3 regions of the Mesorhizobium sp. M3A.F.Ca.ET.080.04.2.1 genome follow, and region 3 is predicted to be linked to each of the others. Evidence: riboswitches for the same ligand, from Rfam matches in the RefSeq annotation. Region 3 holds a riboswitch; each other region holds the start of a gene.

Region 1 (5,970 bases), 2.4 Mb from region 3:
CCCTGCTGTTTGAGGTCGACACCATCCCCTTCCCCGCCGCGGGCCGGGAGCAGGAAACGCTCGACGCCTTCGAACGGCTCACGCGCGACAGTCAAGTTGCCGCCCTGATCGTCGAGCCGCTGGTGCTCGGCGCCGGCGGCATGTTGATGTATCCCGCCTGGGTACTCACCGAACTCAAGCGCATTGCCGAGCGCTCCGGAACACTGTTCATCGCCGACGAAGTGATGACCGGCTGGGGCCGCACCGGCACGATCTTCGCCTGCGATCAGGCAGCGATCGCACCCGACATATTGTGCACGTCCAAGGGGCTGACGGGCGGCTCGCTGCCGCTCGCGGCGACGCTTGCCACCGATGCGATCTTCCGAGCGCATTACTCCGGCGACCGGGCCAGGACCTTCTTTCATTCGAGTTCCTACACGGCAAACCCGATCGCCTGCGCGGCAGCGCTCGCAAATGTCGGCATCTGGCGTCACGAACCCGTGGCGGAACGCGTGGCCGCCCTGTCGCGGATGCAGGCGGAAAAGGTTACGCGGTTCAGCCAGGATCCGCGTTTCGAGAATGCGCGCACGGCCGGCACCATCGCCGCGCTCGACCTCAGAGTCGGCAATGCCGGCTATCTGGCCGAGGTCGGGCCGAGGCTGCGCGCCTTCTTCCTCGATCGCGGATTGCTCGTGAGACCGCTCGGCAACGTCATCTACGTGCTGCCGCCATACTGTGTACGTCGGGCGATCTCGACCGGCTTTACGACGCTATCGACGAGGCAGCCAGTCTTGCGGGCGACAAGAGATGAACCACACGGCGCGCATCATAGGCTTTGGCCATTCCGTGCCGGCGCGCAGCGTCGGCAATGCCGAGATCGAGGCAAGCCTCGGGCTGGAGGCGGGTTGGATCGAGGGGCGCACCGGCATCCGCTCGCGTTTCTGGGCGGAGCCCGGCGACACGCTGTCCGGACTGGCGGCCAAGGCGGGAGACATGGCGCTCAAGGCCGCCGGCATCGATCGCAAGGCCATCGGCCTGCTTCTGCTCGCCACATCGACGCCGGATCATCTGCTGCCGCCGAGCGCGCCGCTGGTGGCGCACAGGCTCGGCCTCGAAAGGGCCGGCGGGATCGACCTCGCCGGCGCCTGCGCGGGATTCATCTACGCCATGGCCTTCGCCGACGGCTTCGTGCGCCTGCACAACAGGCCGGCCGTCGTCATTGCGGCCAACATACTGAGCCGTCGGATCAATCCGGCCGAGCGGGCAAGCGCGGTGCTGTTCGCCGATGCTGCCGGCGCGGTGGTGCTCGCCCCGTCAAGTGATCCCGGCCACGGCATACTCGGTTCCTCTTTCGCCTCGGATGGGTCCGGTTATGACCTGATCCATATCCCGGCGGGCGGCAGCAACCGCCCCTTCTCGGAAGAGATCGACATCGCCGAAACCCGCATGACCATCGCGAACGGCCGCGAAGTCTTCGCCAAGGCGGTGGAGATGATGAGCCGCTGTTCCTTAGAGGCGCTGGAGGCGGCCGACCTTGCGGCGCCGGATGTCGCCCGCTTCGTGCCGCACCAGGCGAACGCCCGTATATTCAACGCCGTCGGCAAGTCGCTCGGCATCGAGGACGAGCGCATCGTCAAGACCATCGCCGACTATGGCAACTCGTCGGCTGCAACAATCCCCCTGTCGCTGTCGATTGCTCACAGCACCAACCCTCTTCGGCCGGGTGAGAAACTGCTGCTGGCCTCGGCCGGCGCAGGGCTTATCGGCGGAGCGCTGGTGGTTGGCGTTTAGCCTTTGGCCGATGCCCAATGGCTAAGTGTGGTCCACGGCGTCTTGACCTAGATTCCGCCCATGCAGAGATACTTCATCTCGAGATACTCCTCCAAGCCATGTCGGGAGCCTTCGCGACCAATCCCTGATTGCTTCATGCCACCGAAGGGAGCGGCTTCCGATGACATCCGGCCGGTGTTGATGCCGATCATGCCGTATTCGAGTGCCTCGGCCACATGCCAGACGCGCTTCAGATTGGAGGCATAGAAATAGGCGGCGAGACCGTAGATCGTATCATTGGCCTCGCGCACCACCTCATCGGGATTCTCAAAACGGATGATCGGCGCGAGCGGCCCGAAAGTCTCTTCCTGCGCGAGCAGCATTTCACTGGTGATGCCCGTCAGCACGGTCGGCTCGAAAAAGGTACCGCCGTGAGCTGCCGGGCTTCCGCCGCAGCGGATCGCTCCGCCCTTCCCGATCGCGTCGGCAATATGAGCCTCGATCTTGAGGAGCGCGTGGGTGTCGATCAACGGTCCGATGGCGACACCCGGTTTGAAGCCGTCGCCAACCGAGAGCGAGCGAACCCGTGCGGCAAATTTCTCGGCGAATTCGTCATGCACGCCGGATTGCACATAGAGCCGGTTGGCGGACACGCAGGTCTGCCCGGCATTTCGAAACTTTGCCTGGATCGCACCATCGACGGCAGCATCGACATCGGCGTCGTCGAAGACGATGAACGGCGCGTTCCCGCCGAGTTCGAGGCTGACTTTCTTGACCTGATCCGAGCACTGGCGCATGAGCAGCCGCCCGACTTCGGTCGAACCGGTGAAACTGATCTTGCGCACTTTCGGATTGGCGCAGAGCTCACGCCCGACCGCGGCACCTTCCGAGGCATAGATCAAATTTACGACACCCTCGGGGAAGCCTGCCTCCGCCGCCAGCGCGAACATCGCGCCGGCGACGAGCGGGGTTTGCTCGGCCGGTTTCAGGATGATCGCGCATCCGGCCGCGAGTGCCGGTGAAATCTTGCGGGCCACCATCGAAGCGGGAAAGTTCCAGGGCGTAATGGTGCCAACGACGCCAATCGGCTGCTTGATGACCAGCATGCGCCGATCTGTCGAAGGCGCGGAAATCGTCTCGCCGTAGATCCGATTGGCTTCTTCCGCGTACCATTGCAGGTAAGCGGCGGCATGTGAGACTTCCGATATTGCTTCAGGCAGCGGCTTGCCCATTTCGGCGGTCAGGATTGCAGCCAGGTCATCGGTGTGATCGAGGATCAGCTGGTGCCAGCGCCACAATGTGTCGCTACGATCCCGGGCCGTCAAAGCTGCCCATTTGGCTTGCGCGACATAGGCCCTGTCGATTGCAGCCTTCGTTTGCTCCGCGCCCATATCGGGGAGTTCGGCGAGCAATTCGCTAGTCGAGGGATTGAAGACCTGGAAGACGCTTCCATCCCACCGATCGCCTTGGCGTGCCAAGCGATCCAGCGCGGCAAACCGCTCCGGTTGTTTGAGATGGCGAAGCAGAGAACTGTTTATGCCCGGCACAGAAGAGCTCCTCAGGATAAGGCGACATCTCGTCTTAGAAACATCGCGGAAAGCAGCGTAGCTGCAGCGTGACACTCGGCATTTGTCCAGCGCATCGTTTTTTGCCCAATCTGGGCAACAATGCCTTCGGATTTCAATCCAACCTTGATGCAGGCAGCCGATTGTCGAACAGGACCGCCGTCACAAGAGTTGACAGAGCGACTTCGCATCGTCCAACCTAGACGCCTCACCAGGGGAGTCCCGGCAAGGGGCTGAGATACTGCTAATAGCGCGCAGTGACCCGTTGAACCTGATCCAGTTCATACTGGCGTAGGGACGGTGCGAGGTTTCGCGGGTCGGAAATCCGGCTTCGGTATTCGGGCAGTGCCCGCATCCTGCGCGAAGCGTCACTTCCTCCTCATCGCGTGGACTGGGTCTCCGTTGCACTCGAGCAAGGAGGCTCACTCATGAATGCCCACACCCCGACCGTCACCGTCGGCGAATTGCCCGCTTCGAAGAAGGTCCACAAGCCTGGCCAGCTTCACCCCGATCTGCGGGTGCCGATGCGCGAGATCTCGGTCCACCCGAGCGCCGGCGAGCCGCCGGTCACGGTCTATGACTCGTCCGGTCCCTACACTGATGCGGCGGTCAAAACCGATATCGAGCGCGGCTTGCCGCGGTTGCGCGAGACATGGGTCGAGGCACGCGGCGACGTCGAGCGCTACGAGGGCCGCACGATCAAGCCCGAGGACAACGGCTTCGTCTCGGCCGATCGGCTGACGCCGGAGTTCCCGGTGCACAACAGGCCGTTCCGCGCCGTCGGCGGCCGCGCCGTCACCCAGCTCGCCTATGCGCGCGCCGGCATGATTACGCCTGAGATGGAGTTCGTCGCCATCCGCGAGAACCTCGGCCGGGAGCAGTTGCGTTCGAAACTTCGCCGCGACGGCGAGAGCTTCGGCGCCGCGATCCCGGATTTCGTCACGCCGGAATTCGTGCGCGACGAGGTGGCGCGCGGACGCGCCATCATCCCGTCCAACATCAACCATCCCGAAAGCGAGCCGATGATCATCGGCCGCAATTTCCTGGTCAAGATCAACGCCAATATCGGCAACTCCGCCGTCACCTCGTCGATGGCCGAGGAGGTCGAGAAGATGGTGTGGGCGATCCGCTGGGGCGCCGATACGGTGATGGACCTCTCGACCGGGCGCAACATCCACAACATCCGCGACTGGATCGTGCGCAACTCGCCGGTGCCGATCGGCACGGTGCCGATCTATCAGGCGCTGGAGAAAGTCGGCGGGGTCGCCGAGGAACTGACCTGGGAGGTGTTCCGCGACACCCTCATCGAGCAGGCCGAGCAGGGCGTGGACTATTTCACGATCCATGCCGGCGTGCGCCTGCCCTATATCCCGCTGACCGTCGACCGCGTCACCGGCATCGTATCGCGCGGCGGCTCGATCATGGCCAAGTGGTGCCTGCATCACCACCAGGAGAGTTTTCTCTACGAGCATTTCGAGGAGATCTGCGACATCGCCAGGGCCTATGACGTGGCGTTCTCGCTCGGCGACGGTCTTCGCCCCGGCTCGATCGCCGACGCCAACGACGCGGCCCAATTCGCCGAACTGGAAACGCTGGGAGAACTCACCAAGATCGCCTGGGCCAAGGACTGCCAAGTGATGATCGAGGGCCCCGGCCACGTGCCCATGCACAAGATCAAGGAGAACATGGACAAGCAGCTCGCGGTCTGCGGCGAGGCGCCGTTCTACACGCTTGGACCGCTCACCACCGACATCGCGCCCGGCTATGATCACATCACATCGGGCATCGGCGCTGCGATGATCGGCTGGTTCGGAACGGCGATGCTCTGCTACGTCACGCCGAAGGAGCATCTCGGCCTGCCGGACCGCGACGACGTCAAGACAGGCGTCATCACCTACAAGATCGCCGCCCATGCCGCGGATCTGGCCAAGGGCCATCCGGCCGCCAAGATCAGGGACGACGCGCTGTCGCGGGCGCGTTTCGAGTTCCGGTGGGAGGACCAGTTCAACCTGTCGCTCGATCCCGAGACGGCGCGCGCCTTCCATGACGAAACCCTGCCCAAGGAGGCGCACAAGGTGGCGCATTTCTGCTCGATGTGCGGCCCCAAATTCTGCTCGATGCGGATTTCGCACGACATCCGCGCGGAAGCGCAGAAGGAAGGGCTTGCGGCCATGGCGGCGAAGTACCGGGACGGCGGCGATCTCTACATACCGCTCGACAACGCATCGGAGAGCACCGGCCGGCCATGAAGGTGCTCATTCGCGGCGCAGGCGTTGCCGGGTTGACGCTCGCGCACGAGCTGGCAACGCGCGGCGCCGAGGTGACCGTCACCGAGAAGCGCATGGAGATCGCCGGCAACGCCTCCTGGCAGGCCGGCGGCATGCTCGCGCCTTGGTGCGAGCGCGAGAGCGCCGAAGAGGCGGTGCTGACGCTCGGGCGCCGCGCCGCCGACTGGTGGAACGCGGCCTTGCCCGGCCATGTCTCGCGCCGCGGCACGCTGGTGCTGGCTCCTGCCCGCGACGCTCGTGAGTTGGACCGGTTCGGGCGCCGCACGTCCGGTTTCAGGCAGCTCGGCGCCGGTGAGATCGCGGCTCTCGAACCGGCCCTCCAAGGCCGGTTCGGACGTGGGTTGTACTTCGCTCAGGAAGCGCATCTC
Region 2 (5,970 bases), 1.7 Mb from region 3:
CGGCGTGCGCGCCTGCTCCGGCTTGAAAAGGAAATCCTTCATGTAGGAAACGACGTGACGCTGCTCGCCATTGACAAGCAAGTTCTCGCCGCGGCCATCGGTCAGGTAGTGCGCCAGCGTCTCCTGCGGATCGACCGCCTCGCGCTTCTGGTCGAGCGTGGCGATCTCCAAATTGACGCCGAGCCGCACGCTGCCGGCGTCGGGTGGAAGCTCGCCGGTCAGCATCTTCAACAGCGTCGTCTTGCCGGCGCCGTTGGGGCCGACCAGACCGACGCGGTCGCCGCGCTGGATGCGGGTCGAGAAGCCCTTGACGACGGTCAGGTCACCGAAGCTCTTGTCGATGCCCTTTGCCTCGATCACCAGCTTGCCGGATTCTGCGGCGTCGCTGGCCACCATGGTCGCGGTGCCTTCGGCGCCGCGGTGGCTTCGGAAGCGCTGGCGCATGGCTTGAAGCTCACCGAGGCGGCGCATGTTGCGCTTGCGCCTGGCCGTCACGCCATAGCGCAGCCAATGCTCCTCGCGCACGATCTGCCGGCCGAGCTTGTGCTGCTCGCGCTCCTCCTCTTCCAGCACCTGGTCGCGCCACTCCTCGAAATGCGCGAACCCCTTGTCCAGCCGGCGTGTTTGGCCGCGGTCGAGCCAGACGGTGGCGCGCGAGACGCGCTCGAGAAAGCGGCGGTCGTGCGAGATCAGGATCACCGCCGAGGAGGTGCGGGCGAGCTCCTCCTCCAGCCATTCGATGACCGACAGGTCGAGATGGTTGGTCGGCTCGTCGAGCAGCAGGATGTCGGGCTCGGGCGCCATCGCGCGGGCGAGTGCCGCGCGGCGGGCCTCGCCGCCGGAAAGGTCGTTCGGCCGCTCCTCTCCGGTGAGGCCGAGATGCTCCATGAGATAGGTGGCGCGGTGCGGGTCGTCGGCCGGCCCGAGGCCCGCCTCGACATAGGCGCGCACGCTGGCGAAGCCATCCATGTCGGGCATCTGCGGCAGGTAGCGAACGGTCGCCGAGGGCTGGCGGAACACCTCGCCGTCCTGCGGCTCGATCAGCCCGGCGGCGATCTTGAGCAAGGTCGACTTGCCCGAGCCGTTGCGGCCGACCAGCGCGATCTTCTCGCCGGCGGAAGCGCTGAGCGCCGCGCCGCCGAGCAGCGGCGCGCCGCCGAAGGTCAGGACGATGCCGTCGAGATTGAGGAGAGGCGGCGCCATGTCAGCTTTCGGGAAGAGGATAGGGGTGGGCGAGAAGCAGAGCCCGGCCACGTTCGAGCGCAATGCCGAGCCGCCCCCTGACCTCGTTTGATATGGTGAGCGAGGAGCCGAACGCCACCTCGACGCGATCCAGCGGCCATTTGGCGCCGGTGACCGTCAGGCCGGCGAGATCGGAAAAGCCGAGCACCGAGAACAGAGTGCCGTCGGCATAGTCGAAACCGGCTGCTTTGCCGGGCAGGATTGGCACGCCTTCCTGCGCGCCGCTGGTCAGCAGCAGGTCCGTGCCCGCGTCCGCCAGTCGAAGCGCAAGCGCCAGATGCAAAAAGGCATGGTCGGCCCGCTTGCCGCCGAAGGCGCCGGCCAGCACCAGGCTGGTGGCGCCGCGCTGGAGGGCCTCGGCGATGGCGAGTTCGCCGTCCGTCATGTCTTTTTCGGTCGGAAAGATCTTTCGCGGCACGGCGGCCAGGTCGTCCGGCAGGTCCGCCGGCACCGAATCGAAATCGCCGACCCAGAGCTCCGGCACGAGGCCGAGCATGCGGGCATGGCCGATGCCGGCGTCGGCGGCGATAAGGCGCGAGCCTTCGATCTGGCGCTCGAGCCGCGGCGTGCGGACAAGCTCGCCGCCAAGCAGGATGGTGAATGTGCCCATGGGTGTCGCCCTTACCAGCCCGGCCCGCGAAACGGAAGCCGGGCGCATCCAAACGGAACGGCGCTCGTTTTAGAATGAACCGTGATGCATTGGAGGCCCGGCAAACTTCCGCTTGCGCGCCGTTTCGGCCGGGCCTATGTCTGCAGCCGCTCTAACGGGGTGCCGGACGCTGTTTTCGCGGCCGGCTGAGAGGCAGACAAGCCAACCCGCTGAACCTGATCCGGTTTGTACCGGCGGAGGGATTAGACGTTTCGGACCATCCGGCGCCTCAATTCCTTGTCACACCAACGAAGGAGGCGCCGATGCGCTCACTGCTGTCCCGGCTTATTTTCGCAACAGGTCTTGTTTCGCTGCTGACAGGCGTCGGCGCTGCCGAGGCGAAAGACAAGCTCACCATCTATACTTATGAGAGCTTCACCGCCGAGTGGGGCCCCGGCCCGGCGGTGAAGAAGGAATTCGAGGCCGAATGCGGCTGCGATCTCGAGTTCGTCTCGGTCGCCGACGGCGTGGCCTTGCTCAACCGCGTCAAGCTCGAAGGCGCCGGCACCAAGGCCGATGTCGTGCTCGGTCTCGACACCAACCTGACGGCAGAGGCGAAGGCGAGCGGTCTGTTCGCGCCGCACGGCGCCGTAGCCGATGCGAATGTGCCCGGCGGCTGGAAGGACGACACTTTCGTGCCCTTCGACTACGGCTATTTCGCCGTGGTCTATGACACCGAAAAGCTGAAGAGCCCGCCGAAGAGCCTGAAGGAACTCGTCGAGGGTAGCGCCACCGACAAGATCGTCATCCAGGATCCGCGCACCTCGACGCCGGGCCTCGGCCTGCTTTTGTGGGTGAAGTCGGTCTATGGCGACAAGGCGCCGGAAGCCTGGGCCAAGCTCAAGACCAAGGTGCTCACCGTCACGCCGGGCTGGAGCGAAGCCTACGGCCTGTTCACCAAGGGCGAGGCGCCGATGGTGCTGTCCTACACCACCTCGCCCGCCTACCACATGGTTGCCGAGAACACCGAGCGTTACCAGGCTGCCTCGTTCGAAGAGGGCGAATACCTGCAGATCGAGGTTGCGGGCATCACGACCACGGGCGCGAAGAATCCGCTCGCGGAGAAGTTCATCGCCTTCATGACCGGGTCGAAATTCCAGGACATCATCCCTGAGACCAACTGGATGTTCCCGGCCGGCAAGACCGACAAGCCGCTCAACCCGGCCTTCGACAAGCTGGTCAAGCCGACCAAGACTTTGCTGTTCAGCCCCGAGGAAGTGGCAGCCAACCGCAAGGCCTGGGTGGACGAGTGGCTTGCGGTGATGAGCAAGTAGCTGGTCTTGGCTAGCCTTCTGAGATGAGTGTTCTACGGCGCCCCCCTCTGTCCTACCGGACATCTCCCCCACGAGGGGGGAGATTGGCTGTCATCGGCGATTTCGCCAATCTTAAACGTTGCGGGACCGGGCGGGGCGCCCGAACTTCCAATCTCCCCCCTGGAGGGGGAGATGTCCGGCAGGACAGAGGGGGGCGCGAAGGATCGCGGCATTCGCCAGCCAGCCCTGCCCACATGGTGCAGCGTGCAGTCCGCCGCGCGCTCTGAGGCCCGCGTCGTCGCCGGCGTCCTGGCCCTCGCGGCAATCGCCTTGCTCATCGGCGGCGCCTTCGCCGGCCTCATCTTCGAAGGCATCCACGATCCGTCCGGCGCATTCGCTGCCTTCGATGGCTATCTCTTCCGCGTCGCCCGCTTCACGCTGTGGCAGGCGCTGCTGTCGACGCTGCTGTCAGTCGCACCGGCGCTTCTGGTCGCGCGGGCGCTGTCCACGCACCCGCGCTTTCCCGGCCGAAATATGATGCTCAGGCTGTTCACCGTGCCGCTGGCGCTGCCGGCCATCGTCGCGGCGCTCGGCATATTGGCGCTCTATGGACGCGCCGGCTATTTCGCCGGCGTCCTGGGCAAGCTCGGCGGCCAGGAATGGCCGGGCATTTACGGCCTGTCCGGCATTCTTGTCGCGCATGTGTTCTTCAACCTGCCTTTGGCGACGCGGCTGTTCCTCGAAGCGCTGGGCACCATAGCGCCCGACCAGTGGCGGCTGGCAAGCCAGCTTGGCATGGGGGGCTGGCCGGCCTTGCGGCTGATCGAGTGGCCGGCATTGCGCGCGGCATTGCCGAGCGTCGCCGGACTGGTCTTCATGCTGTGCATCACATCCTTCACCATCGTGCTGACGCTGGGCGGCGGGCCGGCGGCCACGACACTCGAGGTCGCTATCTACCAGGCGCTGCGCTTCGATTTCGATCCGGCCCGCGCGGTGGTGCTGACGCTGCTGCAGATCGCCCTGACCGTCCTCGTCATCGCCGTGCTCTCGCGGCTCGGCGCCAATACGGTCGGCGACGCCAATCTGCCGGTGGCGCGGCGCCGGTATCTCTCGTCAGGCAAAACCGAAACGGTGCTGAACGCCTGCCTGATCGCGCTTGCGCTGCTGTTCGTCGCCGGGCCGATGGCGGCGACCGTTTTGGCGGGGCTGCAGGCGGATCTCGGTCGGCTGGCGGGCGAAGACGCGGTGCGCCGCGCGACGCTCACCAGCGCCGGGCTCTCATTCCTTTCGGGGCTGCTTGCCGTGGCGCTCTCGCTGGCGCTGGTTGCGGCGCGGCGGGCGCTTGCCCTGCGGCGGCGCGGCGGCGCCATGAGCCTGCTCGAACATGCCGCCGACACCGGCGCCGGCTTCGTGCTGGTCGTGCCGCCGATCGTGATCGGCGCAGGCTGGTTCCTGGCGCTGCGCGGCGTCACCGACGTCTTCGCCATTGCGCCCGTGATGGTCGTCGCCGTCAACGCAATGATGGCGATGCCGTTCGTCCTCCGCGCCGTCCGCCCCGCCTATGATTCCGCCAGCGAACGCCACGAGCGGCTTTGCCTGGCGCTCGGCATTTCCGGATGGCACCGGCTGCACCTGATCGACTGGCCGGCGCTCCGGCGGCCACTGGCCACCGGCTTTGCCTTTGCCATGGCGCTCTCGCTCGGGGATCTCGGCGTGATTGCGCTGTTCGGCAGCGACTCGGTGCAGACCCTGCCCTATCTCCTGTTCGCACGCATGGGCAGCTACCGGACCGCCGATGCAGCGGGGCTCGCCTTGCTGCTCGGCCTCGTCTGCCTGATGCTGGTTGTTGCCGCCGACTGGCTGGGGCGGGAAGAAAGGTCATGACCATGGCCACCACCGGCATTCAGGCGGGGAAAGGCTCGGCCGTGCGGCTGGACAGCGTCTCGTTCAGCTATGGCGAGGCGATCTTCCGCTTTGATGCCGAGTTCGAGGCCGGCAGGATCACGGCGATCATGGGGCCGAGCGGCTCCGGCAAGTCGACGCTGCTCAATCTGGTGGCCGGCTTCGAATCGCCCGGAGCGGGCAGGGTTCTGATCGGCGGGGTGGATGTCGGGGATGTGCCGCCCTCGCTTCGTCCGGTGTCGATGGTGTTCCAGGAAAACAACCTCTTCGCCCATCTTTCGGTCGAAGCCAATGTCGGGCTCGGGCGTTCGCCTTCGCTCCGGCTGACAGATGGAGATCACGCCGCAGTCGCGGAGGCGCTGGCGCGTGTCGGCCTGGGCGGCAAGGAAAGACGGCTGCCGCGCGAGCTTTCCGGCGGCGAGCGGCAGCGCGTCGCGCTGGCGAGGGTCCTGTTGCGCAACCGGCCGGTGCTTCTGCTGGACGAGCCTTTCGCGTCGCTCGGCCCCGCATTGCGCGACGACATGCTGGATCTTGTGGCCGCCATCCATGCCGAGCGGCAAATGACGGTGCTTTTCGTCACCCATCAGCCGCAAGACGCGCGCCGAATCAGCCAGAATGTGGCCTTTGTCGACGCGGGTAAGGTCGCAGCCACAGGGCCGGCCGAAGATTTCTTCGATCGTGCTGGACCTGAAGCTTTCCGGCGTTATATCGGGAGCGAAGGCGCGGGCAACGGATCACAGGATATTGCCCGGAAGCGGACATAATTTACGCCCAAACCGTCAGGGTGCGATGCGGCGTTTGCTTGCCTTGTCAGGAGGAGTGTGGCTAGGTCCGGCCACACTGGTCCGGCATAGGCCGTGATTTGCCGAGAGATTTGGAACGGAGGCCGATCTGCCGACCGGCATCGAGAAAGTGCGGACGAAG
Region 3 (5,970 bases):
CCGCGTTCGCGCATCGTCGTGATGGAACACAGCTATCACGGCGACACCATCGGCACGATGAGCGTCGGCGCGCGCGGCGTCTTCAACGCCGCCTACGAGCCGCTGCTGTTCGAGGTCGATACCATCCCCTTCCCCGCCGCCGGCCAGGAGCAGCAAACGCTCGACGCCTTCGAACGGCTGGCGCGCGACTGCAATGTTGCCGCGCTGATCGTCGAGCCGCTGGTGCTCGGCGCCGGCGGCATGCTGATGTATCCGGCCTCGGTGCTGGCCGAACTCAAGCGCATTGCCGAGCGCAGCGGGACACTGTTCATCGCCGATGAAGTGATGACCGGCTGGGGCCGCACCGGCACCATGTTCGCCTGCGAGCAGGCAGGGATTTCGCCCGACATATTGTGCACCTCCAAGGGCCTGACCGCCGGCTCGCTACCGCTCGCGGTAACGCTTGCCACCGATGCGATCTTCCGCGCGCATTACTCCGGCGACCGTGCCAAGACCTTCTTCCATTCGAGCTCCTATACGGCCAACCCGATCGCCTGCGCGGCAGCGCTCGCCAATGTCGGCATCTGGAAGGACGAGCCTGTGGCGGAGCGCGTGGGCGCACTCTCACGGATGCAAGCGGAGAAGGTCGCGCGGTTCAGCCAGGATTCGCGTTTCGAGAATGTACGCACCAGCGGCACCATCGCTGCCCTTGATCTCCGTGTCGGCAAGACAGGCTATCTGGCCGAGGTGGGACCAAAACTGCGCGCCTTCTTCCTGGAGCGCGGCTTGCTGGTGCGGCCGCTCGGCAACGTCATCTACGTGCTGCCGCCCTATTGCGTGACGTCGGACGAACTCGACCGGCTTTACGCGGCAATAGACGAGGCCGCCGGGCTTGCGGGCGACCAGCGATGAATCGCACGGCGCGCATCATCGGGTTTGGCCATCACGTGCCGGCTCGAAAAGTCGGCAATGCCGAGATCGAGGCAAGCCTCGGGCTGGAGGCAGGCTGGATCGAGGGGCGCACCGGCATCCGCACGCGTTTCTGGGCGGAGCCCGGCGACACGTTGTCCGGGCTTGCAGCCAAGGCTGGCGACATGGCGCTTGAGGTGGCCGGCATCGAGCGCAAGGAGATGGGCCTGCTGCTGCTGGCGACTTCGACACCGGATCATCTCTTACCGCCCAGCGCGCCACTGGTGGCGCACAGGCTCGGCCTTGAAAGGGCCGGCGGGGGCGACCTCGCCGGCGCCTGCGCGGGGTTCATCTACGCCATGACCTTCGCCGACGGCTTCGTGCGCCTGCACAACAAGCCGGCCATCGTGATCGCCGCCAACATCTTGAGCCGTCGGATCAATCCGGACGAGCGCGCCAGCGCCGTGCTGTTCGCCGACGCCGCCGGTGCGGTGGTGCTCGCCCCGTCAGGCGATCCCAGCCACGGCATACTCGGTTCTTCCTTTGCCTCGGATGGGTCCGCTTACGGCCTGATCCACATCCCGGCCGGCGGCAGCAACAGGCCGTTCGCCGACGAGATCGGCGTCGTCGAAACCCGCATGACCATCGCCAACGGCCGCGACGTCTTCGCCAAGGCGGTGGAGATGATGAGAACTTGCTCGCTCGAGGCGCTGGCGGCGGCGGGTGTCTCGGTGCCGGACGTCGCCCGCTTCGTGCCGCACCAGGCGAATGCCCGCATCTTCAACGCCGTCGGCAAGTCGCTCGGTATCGCGGACGAGCGCATGGTCAAGACCATCGCCGACTATGGCAACTCGTCGGCCGCAACGATCCCCCTGTCGCTGTCGGTCGCCCACAGCGCCAACCCTCTTCGGCCGGGCGAGAAGCTGCTGCTGACGGCGGCCGGCGCGGGGCTTATCGGCGGGGCACTGGTGGTTGGCGCTTAGCTTTGGACTGGAGCTAGAGTCCACCCATACAGAGATACTTCATCTCGAGGTACTCCTCCAAGCCGTGTCGCGAGCCTTCGCGACCGATCCCCGATTGCTTCATGCCGCCAAAGGGAGCGGCTTCCGATGACATCCGGCCGGTGTTGATGCCGATCATGCCGTATTCGAGCGCCTCGGCCACATGCCAGACGCGTTTGAGATTGGAGGCATAGAAATAGGCGGCGAGGCCGTATATCGTATCATTGGCCTCGCGCACCACCTGATCGGGGTCCTCGAAACGGATGATCGGCGCGAGCGGCCCGAAGGTCTCTTCCTGGGCGAGCAGCATTTCACTGGTGATGCCCGTCAGAACCGTCGGCTCGAAAAAAGTGCCGCCGTGACCCGCCCGGCTTCCGCCGCAGCAGATCGCTCCGCCCTTCCCGATCGCGTCGGCAATATGAGCCTCGATCTTGAGGAGCGCATGGGTGTCGATCAACGGTCCGATGGCGACACCCGGTCTGAAGCCGTCGCCAACCGAGAGCGAGCGAACCCGTGCGGCAAATTTCTCGGCGAATTCGTCGTGCACGCCCGATTGCACATAGAGCCGATTGGCGGAAACGCAGGTCTGCCCGGCATTGCGAAACTTTGCCTGGATCGCGCCATCGACGGCAGCATCGACATCGGCATCATCAAAGACGATGAACGGCGCGTTCCCGCCCAGTTCGAGGCTGACTTTCTTAACCTGATCCGAGCACTGGCGCATCAGCAGCCGCCCGACTTCAGTCGAGCCCGTGAAGCTGATCTTGCGCACTTTTGGATTGGTGCAGAGTTCGCGCCCGACCGCTGCACCTTCCGAGGCATAGATCAAATTCACGACGCCGTCGGGGAAACCCGCCTCCGCCGCCAGCGCGAACATCGCGCCGGCGACGAGCGGGGTCTGCTCAGCCGGTTTCAGCACGATCGCGCAACCGGCTGCCAGCGCCGGTGAAATCTTGCGGGCCACCATCGAAGCAGGAAAATTCCAGGGCGTAATGGTGCCGACGACGCCGATCGGCTGCTTGATCACCAGCATGCGCCGATCCGTCGAAGGAGCAGAAATCGTCTCGCCGTAGATGCGATTGGCTTCTTCCGCATACCACTGCAAGTAGGCGGCGGCGTGCGAGACTTCCGATACTGCCTCGGGCAGCGGCTTACCCATCTCGGCGGTCAGGATCGCAGCGAGATCATCGGTGTGATCAAGAATCAGTTGGTGCCAGCGCCACAATGTGTCGCTGCGGTCCCGGGCGGTGAGAGCTGCCCATCTGGCTTGCGCGACATAGGCCCTGTCGATCGCGGCCTTCGTTTGCTCGACGCCCATATCGGGAAGCTCGGCAAGCAATTCGCCGGTCGAGGGGTTGAAGACCTTGAACGCGCTCCGATCCCCCTGCTCTCCCCCGGATGCCATGCGATCCAGTGTCGCGAACAGGCCCGGTTGTTTGAGATGGCGAAGCAGCGAACTCTTTATGCCCGACACGGAAAAGCTCCTTAGGATATCGCTGGACGCAACATAGCCGCAGCGCGACACCCGGCATTTATCCCAGCGTCACCATTTTTGTCGAACCTGGCCGGCAGCCGATTGTCGAAACAGGACGCACTTGAGTTGACAGGGCAGCGTCGCATCGTCCAACCTGCGCACCTCACCAGGGGAGTCCCGGCAAGGGGCTGAGATACTGCTATCGCGCGCAGTGACCCGTTGAACCTGATCCAGTTCATACTGGCGTAGGGACGGTGCGAGGCTTCGCGGGTCGGCAATCCGGCTTCGGCATTCGGGCAATGCCCGCATCCTAAGCGAAGCGTCACTTCCTCCTCATCGCGTGAACTGGGTCTCCGTTGCACTCGAGCAAGGAGGCTCACTCATGAATGCCCACACTCCGACCGTCACCGTCGGCGAACTGCCCGCTTCCAAGAAGGTCCACAAACCGGGCCAGCTTCATCCGGAACTGCGGGTGCCGATGCGCGAAATCTCGGTCCACCCAAGCGCCGGCGAGCCGCCGGTCACGGTCTACGACTCGTCCGGTGCCTATACCGATGCCTCGGTGAAAACCGATATCGAGCGCGGCTTGCCGCGGTTGCGCGAGACATGGGTCGAGGCACGCGGCGACGTCGAGCGCTACGAGGGCCGCACGATCAAGCCCGAGGACAACGGCTTCGTCTCGGCCGATCGGCTGACGCCGGAGTTCCCGGTGCACAACAGGCCGTTGCGCGCGGCCGGCGGCCGCGCCGTCACCCAGCTCGCCTATGCGCGCGCCGGCATGATTACGCCTGAGATGGAGTTCGTCGCCATCCGCGAGAACCTCGGCCGGGAGCAGTTGCGTTCGAAACTTCGCCGCGACGGCGAGAGCTTCGGCGCCGCGATCCCGGATTTCGTCACGCCGGAATTCGTGCGCGACGAGGTGGCGCGCGGACGCGCCATCATCCCGTCCAACATCAACCATCCCGAAAGCGAGCCGATGATCATCGGCCGCAATTTCCTGGTCAAGATCAACGCCAATATCGGCAACTCCGCCGTCACCTCGTCGATGGCCGAGGAGGTCGAGAAGATGGTGTGGGCGATCCGCTGGGGCGCCGACACGGTGATGGACCTCTCGACCGGGCGCAACATCCACAACATCCGCGACTGGATCGTGCGCAACTCGCCGGTGCCGATCGGCACGGTGCCGATCTATCAGGCGCTGGAGAAAGTCGGCGGGGTCGCCGAGGAACTGACCTGGGAGGTGTTCCGCGACACCCTCATCGAGCAGGCCGAGCAGGGCGTGGACTATTTCACGATCCATGCCGGCGTGCGCCTGCCCTATATCCCGCTGACCGTCGACCGCGTCACCGGCATCGTATCGCGCGGCGGCTCGATCATGGCCAAGTGGTGCCTGCATCACCACCAGGAGAGTTTTCTCTACGAGCATTTCGAGGAGATCTGCGACATCGCCAGGGCCTATGACGTGGCGTTCTCGCTCGGCGACGGTCTTCGCCCCGGCTCGATCGCCGACGCCAACGACGCGGCCCAATTCGCCGAACTGGAAACGCTGGGAGAACTCACCAAGATCGCCTGGGCCAAGGACTGCCAAGTGATGATCGAGGGCCCCGGCCACGTGCCCATGCACAAGATCAAGGAGAACATGGACAAGCAGCTCGCGGTCTGCGGCGAGGCGCCGTTCTACACGCTTGGACCGCTCACCACCGACATCGCGCCCGGCTATGATCACATCACATCGGGCATCGGCGCTGCGATGATCGGCTGGTTCGGAACGGCGATGCTCTGCTACGTCACGCCGAAGGAGCATCTCGGCCTGCCGGACCGCGACGACGTCAAGACAGGCGTCATCACCTACAAGATCGCCGCCCATGCCGCGGATCTGGCCAAGGGCCATCCGGCCGCCAAGATCAGGGACGACGCGCTGTCGCGGGCGCGTTTCGAGTTCCGGTGGGAGGACCAGTTCAACCTGTCGCTCGATCCCGAGACGGCGCGCGCCTTCCATGACGAAACCCTGCCCAAGGAGGCGCACAAGGTGGCGCATTTCTGCTCGATGTGCGGCCCCAAATTCTGCTCGATGCGGATTTCGCACGACATCCGCGCGGAAGCGCAGAAGGAAGGGCTTGCGGCCATGGCGGCGAAGTACCGGGACGGCGGCGATCTCTACATACCGCTCGACAACGCATCGGAGAGCACCGGCCGGCCATGAAGGTGCTCATTCGCGGCGCAGGCGTTGCCGGGTTGACGCTCGCGCACGAGCTGGCAACGCGCGGCGCCGAGGTGACCGTCACCGAGAAGCGCATGGAGATCGCCGGCAACGCCTCCTGGCAGGCAGGCGGCATGCTCGCGCCTTGGTGCGAGCGCGAGAGCGCCGAAGAGGCGGTGCTGACGCTCGGGCGCCGCGCCGCCGACTGGTGGAACGCGGCCTTGCCCGGCCATGTCTCGCGCCGCGGCACGCTGGTGCTGGCTCCTGCCCGCGACGCTCGTGAGTTGGACCGGTTCGGGCGCCGCACGTCCGGTTTCAGGCAGCTCGGCGCCGGTGAGATCGCGGCTCTCGAACCGGCCCTCCAAGGCCGGTTCGGACGTGGGTTGTACTTCGCTCAGGAAGCGCAT

What was found. Region 3 has a riboswitch for thiamine pyrophosphate ahead of thiC (phosphomethylpyrimidine synthase ThiC). Riboswitches for the same ligand answer to the same signal wherever they lie in the genome.
Region 1: linked by a shared signal. The riboswitch ahead of thiC (phosphomethylpyrimidine synthase ThiC) and the one ahead of thiC (phosphomethylpyrimidine synthase ThiC) in region 3 are both predicted to bind thiamine pyrophosphate.
Region 2: linked by a shared signal. The riboswitch ahead of thiB (thiamine ABC transporter substrate binding subunit) and the one ahead of thiC (phosphomethylpyrimidine synthase ThiC) in region 3 are both predicted to bind thiamine pyrophosphate.

What each region holds. Positions count from the first base shown of each region.
Region 1 covers NZ_CP034451.1:162,537-168,506, forward strand. Annotated here, with positions in the region: partial or broken gene EJ074_RS00765 (adenosylmethionine--8-amino-7-oxononanoate transaminase) at 1-790, shown strand, start outside; gene EJ074_RS00770 (beta-ketoacyl-ACP synthase III) at 787-1,770, shown strand; gene EJ074_RS00775 (NAD-dependent succinate-semialdehyde dehydrogenase) at 1,818-3,296, opposite strand; TPP riboswitch at 3,518-3,630, shown strand; gene thiC (phosphomethylpyrimidine synthase ThiC) at 3,743-5,563, shown strand; gene thiO (glycine oxidase ThiO) at 5,560-5,970, shown strand, end outside.
Region 2 covers NZ_CP034451.1:4,207,721-4,213,690, forward strand. Annotated here, with positions in the region: gene EJ074_RS20025 (ATP-binding cassette domain-containing protein) at 1-1,203, opposite strand, end outside; gene EJ074_RS20030 (thiamine diphosphokinase) at 1,205-1,852, opposite strand; TPP riboswitch at 1,998-2,111, shown strand; gene thiB (thiamine ABC transporter substrate binding subunit) at 2,155-3,165, shown strand; gene thiP (thiamine/thiamine pyrophosphate ABC transporter permease) at 3,409-5,028, shown strand; gene thiQ (thiamine ABC transporter ATP-binding protein) at 5,025-5,810, shown strand.
Region 3 covers NZ_CP034451.1:2,523,010-2,528,979, forward strand. Annotated here, with positions in the region: gene EJ074_RS12120 (adenosylmethionine--8-amino-7-oxononanoate transaminase) at 1-891, shown strand, start outside; gene EJ074_RS12125 (beta-ketoacyl-ACP synthase III) at 888-1,871, shown strand; gene EJ074_RS12130 (NAD-dependent succinate-semialdehyde dehydrogenase) at 1,885-3,294, opposite strand; TPP riboswitch at 3,522-3,633, shown strand; gene thiC (phosphomethylpyrimidine synthase ThiC) at 3,746-5,566, shown strand; gene thiO (glycine oxidase ThiO) at 5,563-5,970, shown strand, end outside.